Regions from separate parts of the Shewanella sp. SM20 genome, predicted to be linked through region 2. Evidence: predicted binding sites of a transcription regulator. Region 2 holds the regulator's gene; each other region holds the start of a gene.
The links. Region 2 encodes MetJ, which represses methionine synthesis genes. Its sites were predicted from a motif close to TAGACGTCTAGACGTCTA; they were not measured.
Positions count from the first base shown of each region.

Region 1: a site for MetJ is predicted at 2,696-2,713, ahead of metH (methionine synthase). Genes of this name have one in related genera too.
Region 3: a site for MetJ is predicted at 2,287-2,304, ahead of msrA (peptide-methionine (S)-S-oxide reductase MsrA). Genes of this name have one in related genera too.

Region 1 is NZ_JAKKRK010000057.1:5,300-9,563, reverse strand. Features, by position in the region: gene L5M18_RS19220 (FecCD family ABC transporter permease) at 1-461, opposite strand, end outside; gene L5M18_RS19215 (ABC transporter ATP-binding protein) at 458-1,345, opposite strand; cobalamin riboswitch at 1,445-1,621, opposite strand; gene L5M18_RS19210 (histidine phosphatase family protein) at 1,843-2,568, opposite strand; gene metH (methionine synthase) at 2,838-4,264, shown strand, end outside.
Region 2 is NZ_JAKKRK010000060.1:12,237-16,500, forward strand. Features, by position in the region: gene L5M18_RS19675 (bifunctional aspartate kinase/homoserine dehydrogenase II) at 1-200, opposite strand, end outside; gene metB (cystathionine gamma-synthase) at 212-1,375, opposite strand; gene metJ (met regulon transcriptional regulator MetJ) at 1,588-1,902, shown strand; gene L5M18_RS19690 (sulfite exporter TauE/SafE family protein) at 1,984-2,727, shown strand; gene nrfD (NrfD/PsrC family molybdoenzyme membrane anchor subunit) at 2,834-3,781, opposite strand; gene L5M18_RS19700 (4Fe-4S dicluster domain-containing protein) at 3,784-4,264, opposite strand, start outside.
Region 3 is NZ_JAKKRK010000002.1:197,519-201,782, reverse strand. Features, by position in the region: gene L5M18_RS01880 (thiamine pyrophosphate-dependent dehydrogenase E1 component subunit alpha) at 1-789, opposite strand, end outside; gene astE (succinylglutamate desuccinylase) at 952-1,986, opposite strand; gene msrA (peptide-methionine (S)-S-oxide reductase MsrA) at 2,317-2,796, shown strand; gene pgm (phosphoglucomutase (alpha-D-glucose-1,6-bisphosphate-dependent)) at 2,913-4,264, opposite strand, start outside.

The DNA of each region.
Region 1 (4,264 bases), on a different contig from region 2:
CCCGAACCGCTAAAAAGCCCAGAATGTGCCGCCATGCCCGCATTATCAAAAAATCCAGAGCCAGTGAATAAGGTCAACATCACCACAGCACCAAAGGACGCGCCAGAGCTAATGCCAAACAAATAGGGATCGGCGAGCGGATTGCGAGTCACGGTTTGCAACACACTGCCCGCCAGTGACAAACCCGCACCCGCCACAAAAGCCAGTAAAATGCGCGGTAGCCTGAGCTCCATCACAATGCGCTCAGTCATGCCATTGGCTTGAGTGAGGTTCGTCGCCTTATTGATAAATACTTGAATAACATCCGTAAAACTGATGTTCGCCGCACCAAAACTCGTCGCGGCAATAGGCGTTATCAAAGTGATGACACCTAATACGAGCAGCATCAGTTGTTGTCTCGTCAACGGTGTCACGATACGTCCCAAATATGAGATGAAATATTGTTTACTCCCCTGAGTCATCCACCCTCGCCTCGCTCGTTCAGGCCATGATCTATATGGTGGTAACCATAAAAATAGCTGATTAAGGGCTTTTTATGTTGTGGATGGGGCGATACCTGAGCACACACGCCAAACACATCGCCAATTCGCGCCTCGGTTAATACTTCGGTTGGCGTCCCCATAGCGCTGACTTCCCCGTTATGGATCAACAACAAACTGTCGCACAGGGCACTGGCTAAATTAAGATCATGAATAGAGGCAATCACGCTGATGCCAAGACTACGCACCAATTCGAGGATTTGAATTTGATAGCGCACATCGAGGTGGTTCGTTGGCTCATCGAGGATTAAAAGCTGCGGCTGCTGCACTATGGCGCGGGCAATTAAGGCGCGTTGCTTTTCACCGCCAGATAAGTGCTCATATTGTTGGTGCATCTTATGGCTCAAGCCGACTTTCTCTAAAGCCTTAGCAATACGCTCAGTATCACAGCTCGAATTGGTATCGAACATGCCCTTGTGGGGCGTTAAGCCCATGCTGACCAATTGCTCTGTGGTGAGGTCAAAATAGTGCGGTGTATCCTGCTGCACTACGGCAACGCGACAGGCAAACGCCTTGGGCGACAAACGCTCAATATCTTGATCAAAAAGGGTAATTTTGCCCTGAGTCGGGCGAACAAACCGATACAAACATCGCAACAAGCTAGACTTGCCCGCACCGTTAGGGCCAATCAACCCCAGCATCTGCCCCGTTGGCAGCGTAAAGTTAATATTGGAAAGAATGGTTTTGCCATCGATACACCAGCTCAACTGGCTCACATTGAGCGCGACTGACGGGCTCAATGACGGGTTAGTGTCACTATCATTCACATTCACGGGGCTATTAGTTTGGATTGCGGAAAGTTTCACCTAAGCGGCGCTCCTATCGAGTCCAAACCTGTATAAAAAAAGGTTGTGCACATTGTCATCTGCTCCCTCGAGTCACCCGCTCGAGAACTAAGGCTGCACGCAGCGATAACAGAAATAGGCAGGTCTCCTGACTCGTAGGGAAGAAGATTCGAGATCTTTTTCACTACTCACAGTTGCGGGCACAGTTCGGGCTGACTGACGAGCAGCTCCCCGATTCCCTATTATATTTGGGTTGATATGCTCTTTGTTAACAACGCCACTGTGAATAAAAACAACGGAGCGATTCGAACAAAGAGAGTCTATTCCCAACACCTATTTCTGCGACGTTATCACTCATTGCGCATGTAATACGCTATCTCGTTCAAACGTCAGGGAAAAGCATTATCCTACATCTATCCTATTAGGCAATGCTGTTTAAATCAGAATATTTTCATGTCAGCTTATTCTCGCCAAACAATCACGCCTACACCATAACTCCTAGGTCGTGAAATAAGGCCTCAACACCTGCGCCCACTCGGCCAAGCTAAACGCCAATAGCAGGCACCCAGTTCATCTTGCAGCACATTAATGCTCACCACGGCCGCCACGGGTAAATCGAGTTGACTATAAAACCCCACCGCCCGTTCAACCCCTAAGGCACGCGCCATTAAGTGACGGATCACCCCGCCGTGGGTCACGACCCACACTTGAGTGGCTGGCATATTGTCACAGTTTTCATTAACGGTACTGTTTTCATTACCCATTTTATGTGAGTCAAGGGTCAATCGTTCAAACTCAGCGGCGAGTATCTGGTCAATCGTCCCATTCACCCGCGACTCAAAACTTGCCATAGTTTCACCATTGGGTGGCGGAGTTTGCCAAGGGTTTTGCCAATAGGCCGCTAAACGTTCGCCCTCTTGCTGATACAGCTCATCGAGTCGACGACCGTCCCAATCACCAAAATCAATTTCCTGTAAACCCGACAAAAACTGCGCCTGCAATGGCCTTGACTCAGATACCAGCGCCGCCGTCGAATGCAATTCGGCGGCAAAGGCTTGGGCAAATTCGGCGCAGCGGCGTGAAGTCGAACTGTAAATCGCGCTACAGGTACTTGCCTGCGCCTCAACCGCTGCCGACATTTGCTGCCAGCCCTTTTCGCTTAAAGGCACATCCACACGGCCGCGTAAAATGGCGCCGCCTTCACACTCACCGTGGCGCAACAATAACAATCGAACTTGTTTCATATATGCCTTTTTAGTTAGGGACTAGATACTAAGAACTAAAGCCGAGGGCCTAAATTCTTGATTCTCGATTCTCGCTCCTAATGCCTTTGACTTTCATCTTGCCCTGACAATCATAAGTCGCGTATTATGGACGTCTATACGTTTAAATGTCCAAAACAAATTTTTAAGAACAAGTATTCAAAAAATGTCGGCTGACGACAATAAAATGCACTTAGCATAACAATGGCCGATTTTTGGACTTAACTTAGCTGTATTTAAGGTAATTATTTATGACGATACCCTCTACCAAAGCCGGCCAGATATTGGCAGACATACGCAAACAGCTTGCAGAGCGCATTCTGATCTTAGACGGTGCCATGGGCACTATGATCCAAGGCTACAAGCTGGAAGAAGAGGACTATCGCGGCGAACGCTTTAAAGATTGGCACACTGACGTCAAAGGCAACAACGATTTATTGGTGTTGTCGCAACCCCACATCATCAAACAGATTCACACCGACTACTTAAACGCCGGTGCCGACATCATTGAAACCAACACCTTTAATGCTACTACTATTGCCATGGCCGACTACGACATGCAGTCGCTGTCCGCCGAAATTAACTTAGTCGGCGCGCGCCTCGCCCGTGAAGCCTGTGATGAAGCCTTTGCTGCCACAGGCATTCCACGCTACGTCGCCGGTGTGTTAGGCCCCACTAACCGTACGTGTTCGATTAGCCCTGATGTGAACGACCCTGGCTATCGCAACGTCAGCTTCGATGAGTTAGTGACTGCTTACAAAGAATCTACTAAGGCGCTGATTGAAGGCGGCGCGGATATCATTATGGTCGAGACCATATTCGATACCTTAAACGCCAAAGCCGCGCTGTTCGCAATTGAATCCGTATTCGATGACTTATTTGGTCAGCATTCTAAAGACAGATTGCCGATCATGATTTCGGGCACCATTACCGATGCCTCTGGCCGCACACTGACTGGCCAAACGACCGAAGCCTTTTACAATTCCCTTCGTCATATCAAGCCCTTATCTATCGGTCTTAACTGTGCACTTGGGCCAAAAGAATTGCGCCCCTATGTGGAAGAATTATCCCGCATCAGCGAGTGTTATGTGTCGGCGCATCCGAATGCAGGCCTGCCGAACGAGTTTGGCGGTTACGATGAAACCCCAGAGGATATGGCGAACGTGATCGAAGATTGGGCGCGCGAAGGCATGCTCAATATTATCGGTGGTTGTTGTGGTAGTACGCCTGAACATATCCGCGTGATCCGTGAAGCGGTCGACAGACATAACCCGCGCGTGTTGCCCGATATTCCCGTAGCTTGCCGCTTAGCCGGTTTGGAACCACTGACTATCGACGCCCAATCCCTGTTCGTTAACGTGGGTGAGCGCACCAACGTTACAGGTTCGGCCAAGTTTTTAAAGCTGATCAAAGAAGGCAAGTTTGAGCAGGCGCTCGATGTCGCCCGCGAGCAGGTCGAAAGCGGCGCGCAAATCATCGACATCAACATGGACGAAGGCATGCTCGATGGCGCCGAGATCATGCACAAGTTTTTAAACTTGATTGCCTCTGAGCCCGACATCAGTCGCGTACCTATTATGATCGACTCCTCTAAGTGGGAAGTGATCGAAGCTGGCCTCAAATGTATTCAAGGCAAGGGCATAGTTAACTCGATTTCCCTTAAAGAAGGCGAAGCCAA
Region 2 (4,264 bases):
TGTAATTCTTCTTGCCATAGCTGACCCGCATCACGCAGCGCTAATAATTTATACAGGAAATTCGTGCTTTTACCCGCCGCAGAGACCACCACGAGATCATCACTATGACCGTGGGTTAACAGGATATGGGCGACTCGGCGATAACAATCGGCATCCGCTAAACTGGAGCCACCAAATTTATGTAAGTGACAACGTGCCATCTATTATTCCTCTACTGACAAGCCGCAACGGCGGCTAATCCTGCTTGAATATCTGCAACTAAATCGGCGGCATCTTCAATACCCACCGATAGACGCAATAGGGTGTCCTTAATACCAGCCTCGAAGCGCGCTTGCGGCTCCATGGCTCTGTGGGTCATAGTGGCGGGCACTGCCACTAAACTTTCGACGCCACCTAAACTTTCCGCCACGCTAAATAAGCTGAGTGCACCTAAAAAGGCCACCACTTCGGCCTCGCCGCCTTTGAGCTCAAAGCTCAGCATAGCGCCAAAGCCCTGTTGTTGCTTGGCCGCAATGGCGTGACCTGGATGATCCGCAAGCCCTGGGTAATAGACTTTACTCACCACAGGGCTTTGCGTTAATAACTCAATAATACGCTGGGCATTGGCTTGATGCTCGCGAATACGCACAGCTAAGGTACGTAGGCCGCGCAGGGTCAGATAACTGTCGAAGGCTGACCCCGTTAAGCCTAGAGTGTTCGACCACCAATGTAAGCTTTCGCCGATTTGCGCGTCTTTGGCGACCACAGCGCCGCCGACCACATCGCTGTGACCATTGATATATTTAGTGGTGGAGTGGATAACGATATCCGCGCCTAACAATAGGGGTTGTTGCAATATCGGCGATAAAAAGGTGTTATCGACCACCACCAGCGCGCCGACACCATGGCTCGCCTTAGCAATGGCTTCGATATCCACCACACGCAATAACGGGTTTGATGGGGTTTCGAGCCACACCATCTTAGGATTCTGCGCAATAGCGGCGGCTAACGCTTGGCTGTCGGTTTGGTCGACCACAATGAGCTTAAACTGGCCTTTCTTCGCCAAGTTGGTAAATAAACGGTAGGAACCGCCATAGCAATCATGGGGCACAACCAATAGGTCATCGGGGCCGAGCAAGGTCGTCACTAAGGTGATGGCCGCCATGCCAGTGCACGTCACTATCCCAGTGGCGCCCTTTTCTAATTGCGCTAATGCTTCGCCTAAAATGCAGCGTGTTGGGTTGCCTGAACGACTGTAATCGAATTCGCGGGGATTTTTATGACCATCGAAGGCGTAATTAGTCGACAAATAAATCGGTGGCACAACTGCGCCATATTGAGTATCGCTTTCGATACCCTGACGCACTGCCAGTGTGGCTAATTGACGCTCTGCCATGGGTGGACTCCTAAATTCGGTAGACTGATAGAGATGTCTGGACGTCTAAATGTACCTAAGCCCAACGCTATCGTCAATAGGCGTGAAGACGTTTAGACGTCTGAACATAAAGAAATCTGTTTGCAATCACAAAGAAATAGTAGCAATAATTTGACTGTTCTTTGTAAGGGTTTAAAATCTGCCCCGAATTTAGCGTTATAACAGGTGAGTCAATGACTGAATGGAATGGGGAATACATCAGCCCCTATGCTGAACATGGCAAGAAGAATGAACAAGTAAAAAAAATTACTGTGTCTATTCCGCTCAAAGTGCTTAAGGTCCTTACGGACGAACGAACTCGTCGTCAGGTCAATAATTTGCGTCACGCCACCAACAGCGAGCTGTTGTGTGAGGCATTTTTGCACGCCTACACTGGCCAGCCATTGCCTAACGATGAAGATCTGTCAAAAGATAGCCCAGACAGCATTCCCGCCGAAGCCAAGTTGCTGATGGACGAGATGGGGATCGAGTGGGAAGACATGGAATAGCGACTTGTCGCTGGCAAAGTTACATCACAGTGCTCATCAATAGGGATCGTTAACGATCCCTTTTTGTTTATATGGAATCCTATGTTTTCTATGATAGATCCACAGACTCTCGCCCTGGCCTCACTGATTGTGTTTCTTGGCGCCTTAACCCAGAGCCTGATTGGGTTTGGCCTAGCGGTTGTCGCCAGTCCTTTGCTGTATATCGTCGATCCACAACTTGTACCTGCGCCTGTTATTGCTATGGGTTTCTCCATCGCCCTGCTGACCTTAGTGCGTGAACGCGGTCACTTAGAATTCAATGGCTTGCAATATGCGCTCATAGGCCGCGTGCCCGGTGGTTTTATCGGCGCGAGTTTATTACTGTTTGCGCCTCAACCCATACTCGGTTTATCCATCGCCGCTATTGTGACTGTCGCAGTGATCCTCAGCCTGTATAAATTCAGCCTGCCAGTGAATAAGAAAACCCTCTTCGGTGCGGGCGTGGTTTCAGGGATCTTCGGCAATATCGCCGCGATTGGTGGCCCGCCGATGGCGATTTTGTTGGCAGGCAAAGATGCCTCGCAGTTTCGTGCAGCCCTGTCGGCCTTCTTCATTTTTAGCTCCATGATTGCACTGATCATTTTAGCGATCACTGGCTTATTAGAATTAAAACATCTGTGGCTGTCGTTGATGCTGCTCCCCTCAGTGATTTTAGGTTACTTAGTCGCAGGACGATTAGTGGGCCGTGTCGATAAAGAGAAGACAAAGATGGCAACGTTAGTCCTGTGCAGTATCAGCGCCTTAGTGCTAACGGTGAAGTCGGTTATTGAGTTATTACCCCAATAAGCGTCCTGCTTGTACTGGCAAACCTTCTCAAGATTCAAACAATAAAAAAGCACTGACATTGCCAGTGCTTTTTCTTTATCTATCAATATGTAAAGCTAGATTACACTCAGCTTAAATAGCTTTGCCCTGCGTACACAATAAAGTGTCTTAAGGCGAGTACGCCCGTTAAGCTCGCACAAGCCACCATGATCATCGCGCCCTTAGTGTGGCGAGTCGCGGCGGGTAGCAGCATAAACAGCAATGGAATACCAAAACCTATACCGACAACGCCTATCCAGAACACGCTTGCCCATAACCCAGAAGTTAACGATGCTAAGGCCGCAGCCGCCGCGCCGCCCTTGAAGTACAAGGCGCAGAACAACATGAACAGGAACAAAATTTCAATCGCCATCACAGGCAATTCTAAACCGTGCATCTTCACTAAGGTTTTGTCGTGGCTGTCCGTCTTAAACATCAGCAACGCCAGTACCGCATTTGCCGCAGCGCCCGCCGATAGACCTGACACTAAAAACAGCGCAGGCAGTACCGCAGTGTTGAGCATAGGATAGGCATTCATCGCCGAAATTAAGAAGCCAGTGTAAGCCCCTACGCCAATGGCGAGGACAAACAACAATACTTCAATCAGCTTTCGAAATGGCATAAGTAACTTAGCGATAGGTGTTAGGAAACCCAAACCCCATTTTGGTAAGTCATCCCGCAGCACAATAATGGCGTATGCAAAGGCCAAGGGAGAATACGCCAGCAGCGCCAGCACCCCGATTGCCATCACAGACTGGAAGTTATAGTGAATTAAGATCAACCAAAAGTGGAATGGTTTGGTTAAGTCAAACACTAAACAAGCTAGACCTAAGCTAATTGCTACAGGCCCAATAATGGCTGCCGCCTTAAGAATGCTGCTTTCAGCTCCCGCGCTGAGTTCCTTATTCGCCCAGCGCAAACCAATGCCAATCAGTAAACTGCCCGCGGATAACCCCGCCATAAACAGGTAAACGGCGATGACCCAGTGCCAAGTGACAGGATCATATTGCGCCATGTCGCCCCAAGTATTGTTCATAATCAAATCCCCCCTCTTTTGGTAGGAACGCGATATACCCTAGGTTTAGTGCCCAAATGGGTTTTATCTTGGTAAGTGATTTTAGTGTTGAGCATGATGGCCACTTCACTGCGTGGATCATTAGCATCACCAAACACTAAGGCATCGGTTGGACACACAGTCACACACGCTGGCTCTTCGCCCCGCGCTAAACGACTGTCTTTACAGAAGTTACACTTATCCGCCGCCTTGGTTTCTGGGTTCATAAAGCGCACTTTATAGGGGCACGCTGCCACACAGTACATACAGCCGACACACTTCTCGGTATGGATAGAGATAATGCCATCTTCACCCACATAGGCCGCGCCTGTTGGGCACACTTTAACGCAGGGTGCATCTTCACATTGCTGGCAAGATACCCTGTGATATTTGAAATGCAGATTGGGCATCTCACCAAAGGGGCCTTCCACACGCACTTGCAGACGAGTTACGCCTTCGGGTACA
Region 3 (4,264 bases), on a different contig from region 2:
GGCACGGGCTTGCTGGGTTGCCGCTAACACGGCCAACATGTCATTGCCGTCTACACGAATGGTGTGCATGCCATAACCCACACCGCGGCTGGCAATACCGTTTCCAGCAAACTGCTCTTCAGTGGGGGTAGAAATCGCGTAGCCATTGTTACGACAGAAGAAAATCACTGGGCATTTCAGTACCGCGGCCATGTTTAGGCCAGCATGAAAATCCCCTTCCGATGCAGCGCCTTCGCCAAAATAACAAACCGCGACTTTGCGCTTACCTTGCATTTTTAAGCTGTAGCCCACACCAGTCGCCTGCGGGATTTGCGTGGCTAACGGTGAAGAAATCGTTTGATAATGCAATGCCGCACTGCCGTAATGGATTGGCATTTGTCGACCTTTACCAAGATCTTTCTCGTTACTGAACATCTGATTCATAAACTGTTCAGTGGTAAAGCCGCGATAACGCAGCGCCGCATGCTCGCGATATTGCGCGAGGATCACATCTTCTTGATCGAGTGCGGCCACACTGCCGACAATCGCCGCTTCTTCACCCGTACAGGTCATGTAGAAGCTGATGCGCCCTTGACGCTGGGCGCCAAGCATACGTTCATCAAGTACCCGAGTGAATACACAGGTATCGTAAATTTTAGTGGCTAAGGTTTCATCTATCACAGGCAAAACCGCGGTTTCATAAGTGGTGCCGTCGGCTTGTAGAATTCGAAGGATAGGAATGTGTAGCGATGCCTTATCCAAGAAGCCGACACGGTGCACTGTATCAGTGTTGAGTGTTGCTTTGCTCATATTGTGCTCTTGTTATCTCATTACGCATCAAAGCGTTTTGATGCGTCTGTTTATACGAATATGCCCGACGAACATTACGTTAACGTAAACTACCTATCAACCATTGGCATAGCTCAAACCACAAGTTATCCCTGCCACGCATGTATATATTGCTTTACAAGCCTAACGCACGTCCGCATTCACCGCAGGGATCAGGCAAATCACAGTGCGATTGCCAATAGGCACTTTGGCATTAGGGAACACGACAGACTCAAACTCATGTTCCACTTTAATTTCTTGCCCACCTTCCCGCGCTAAAACAAAGCCCTTCGGGAAAGATCTGAAGTTTTCGACATCAGTTGCGAAGGTAAATTCAAAATCATCGAAATGTTTATTGATAACGCGGCACACTTGGTACAAGTTAACCTTATCGGCATCAAATGCATCCAGCTCCAACGGCTTAGCGGTGATCAAGCGCATGAACATTTCATGGGTGGCGATAAAACGCGTCATGTCGTTCTGCCCCATGGGATACACTTTGCCAAGCTCAATGGTAAAGGCATCGGCACCGTAGCGTTCAGAGGAAAAATAGCTGAAGGTCGTGGTCGGTTCATGGTGGAAAAGTACTGTATCGACGCCGCTTGCGGCTAAAAACATAATTTGCTCGCCGCTAAAGGCGCGCCCAGGACGATAGGGATAGATAGCGAACTTTTCATGCTTCGAGGCGCGCATCGCCGTGTGCAGATCATAATGGATGCGCTGACGTTCATCGGCAACCGCAGTATAAAAACGATCGACATAGGCTTCGAGTTTTTTCGCGCGTACTCGCTCAGGGTTCACTAACCCTGGTGGATTGGAATGCTCACCACTAAAGAGACGATTCATGTTTTCGTCAATAATCCGCGTGCCGTTATTAATCGCTAATGGGTTACCAATGAGAAATAAAGTGCGCTGCTTTGCGATGATCTTTTTCTGTAGAAGTTGTTTAATTAAGCTATTGCAGAGTTCAATGGGCGCGGTCTCGTTACCGTGAACACCGCAGGAAAGCACAATATCTTTTCCTTCATTCTGTATTGGTTCGAAAACAATAACACCGGTATCCCACACTTCCACTTGAGTATGATCGCCTAAGTTAAATGAAAATTCGCCATCGAACTGTTCAGGATGGGCTAAGGTGAGCGCTAAAAAATCCTTTGAATCTAACAGAGCTTGTAACACAGAATTCTCCTTATAATGATGTGTAACAGTATTGGCGCAATAGCATAAGTACAGGCAGTAATAACCACTTAAGCATTTATCTCACCGCGGTTAGTCTCACTCGCACCTAAAAAACGGCTTCAATACTAACACATGTTTTTAGTGCTGTTCTCAGACATTTATTGCCGTAGGACCCAGTTTTAAGCGGAATGACATTCAACTAAGCTGATTGTTAAATTCTTAGGACATTCCCTAAGAATTTCCCATGATAAATATTCCAGTTTGAGGCTTGCTTTTGCACTCAAGTTTTATCACAATCCTTAGCCATCTAGACTTCTATTGGATTTAATTATGGCGTTAGCAACCTTTGGTGCCGGCTGTTTCTGGGGCGTAGAGTATTTTTTTAGACAAGTGTACGGCGTATCGAATGCCACCTGCGGCTATATGGGCGGCAATAATGCAGCGACGACCTATGAAGAAGTCAAAAAAGGCAAAACGGGCCATGCCGAAGTGGTGCAAGTGGAATTCGATCCCGCCCTTGTCAGTTATGAAGACTTGCTCGATGTATTTTGGAAAAACCACAATCCAACGAGTCTGAACATGCAAGGCGGAGATATTGGCACCCAATATCGCAGCACCATTTTCTTCCACGACCGTGAGCAAAAAGCAGCCGCAGAAGCCTCAAAGTTAGCTTTTGCCCGCTCGGGCCGTTGGGGATTACGCCATATCGTCACTGAAATAGTGCCACTTCAACAGTTCCATGTGGCTGAGGAATATCATCAAAATTACATCGATAAGAATAACTTACCGAGTTGTCATATCGAGTACTAAATACGGTCAAATCAGAATGAGATCAACTACTCACAGCTGAATTAGACACAAACAAAAACGCACTCAAATCTGAGTGCGTTTTTTATTTTGAGACGTTAGCTAAACCTACTACTGCATTAAGCGTTTAGCGCCTTATCAATTAATGCCTGCGCATCTTTAATGATCTCAGCCAAATGCTGCTCACTGATAAAACTCTCGCCGTAGATCTTAAATAACGCTTCAGTGCCCGATGGACGCGCGGCAAACCACCCATTAGCTGTGGTAACTTTGATGCCGCCAATGGCCGCATTATTGCCTGGCGCATGGGTTAACACGTTTTCGATTGTCTCACCTGCAAGCACAGTGGCATTTAAGGTGTCAGCATTGAGCAAAGCAAACTTGGCTTTGTTTTCAAGACTGATTGGGCTATCGATACGCTTATAGAAACTTTGGCCAAATTGTTTTACTAACTCTTGGTGACGTTGACCAGGGGTTTTACCTGTCACCGCAAGAATTTCTGCGGCAAGTAACCCTAAAATGAAGCCGTCTTTATCCGTACACCAAGTAGAGCCATCACGGCGTAAAAATGCCGCGCCAGCACTCTCTTCACCGCCAAAGGCGATTGTGGCTTCGGCTAAACCGTCGACAAACCACTTAAAGCCCACTGGCACTTCGAGTAACGTTTTGCCGTGGAAAGCACAGATTTTATCGATAAGCGCACTCGATACTAAGGTTTTACCTATGGCTAAGGTATCGCTCCAATCTGGTCTGTGTGTCAGTAAATAATCAATAGCGACCGCAAGATAATGATTCGGATCCATCAAACCCGTACCAGGGCAAACTATGCCGTGACGGTCATAATCGGGATCATTACCAAGGCATAAATCAAAGGATTCTTTATGGGCGAGTAACCCGGCCATCGCGTAGGGAGATGAGCAATCCATGCGGATTTTGCCGTCTTTATCCAGCGGCATAAAGCTAAAGCTTGGGTCAACTTTATCATTAACTAACGTGATATCGAGCCCATAACGCGCGGCAATCGGTGCCCAATAGAAAATCCCTGAACCACCGAGCGGGTCAACGCCGATACGCAGCTTAGCGTTGGCAATCGCCTGCATGTCGATAACATTTTCTAAATCAGCCACATAGGGCGTGATCAAATCAATGGCGTTGACATAGCCTGATGCCAGCGCTTTGGCATACGCTAATTTTTGCACGCCAGCTAACGCTTGGCGCAAGTAATCATTGGCCCGCGATTCAATCCAAGCCGTGATATTACCTTCGGCCGGTCCACCATGGGGTGGATTGTACTTGATGCCACCGTCCTGAGGAGGATTATGGGAAGGCGTAATGATCAAACCATCGGACAATGCCGCACCCGTAATATTGGCTTCGCGATTGGCGCAAATCACCCCATGGGACACCACTGGCGTTGGCGTAAATCCGTCGTTCTGTTGGATTTTCACTGTGACTTTATTTGCCGCCAGCA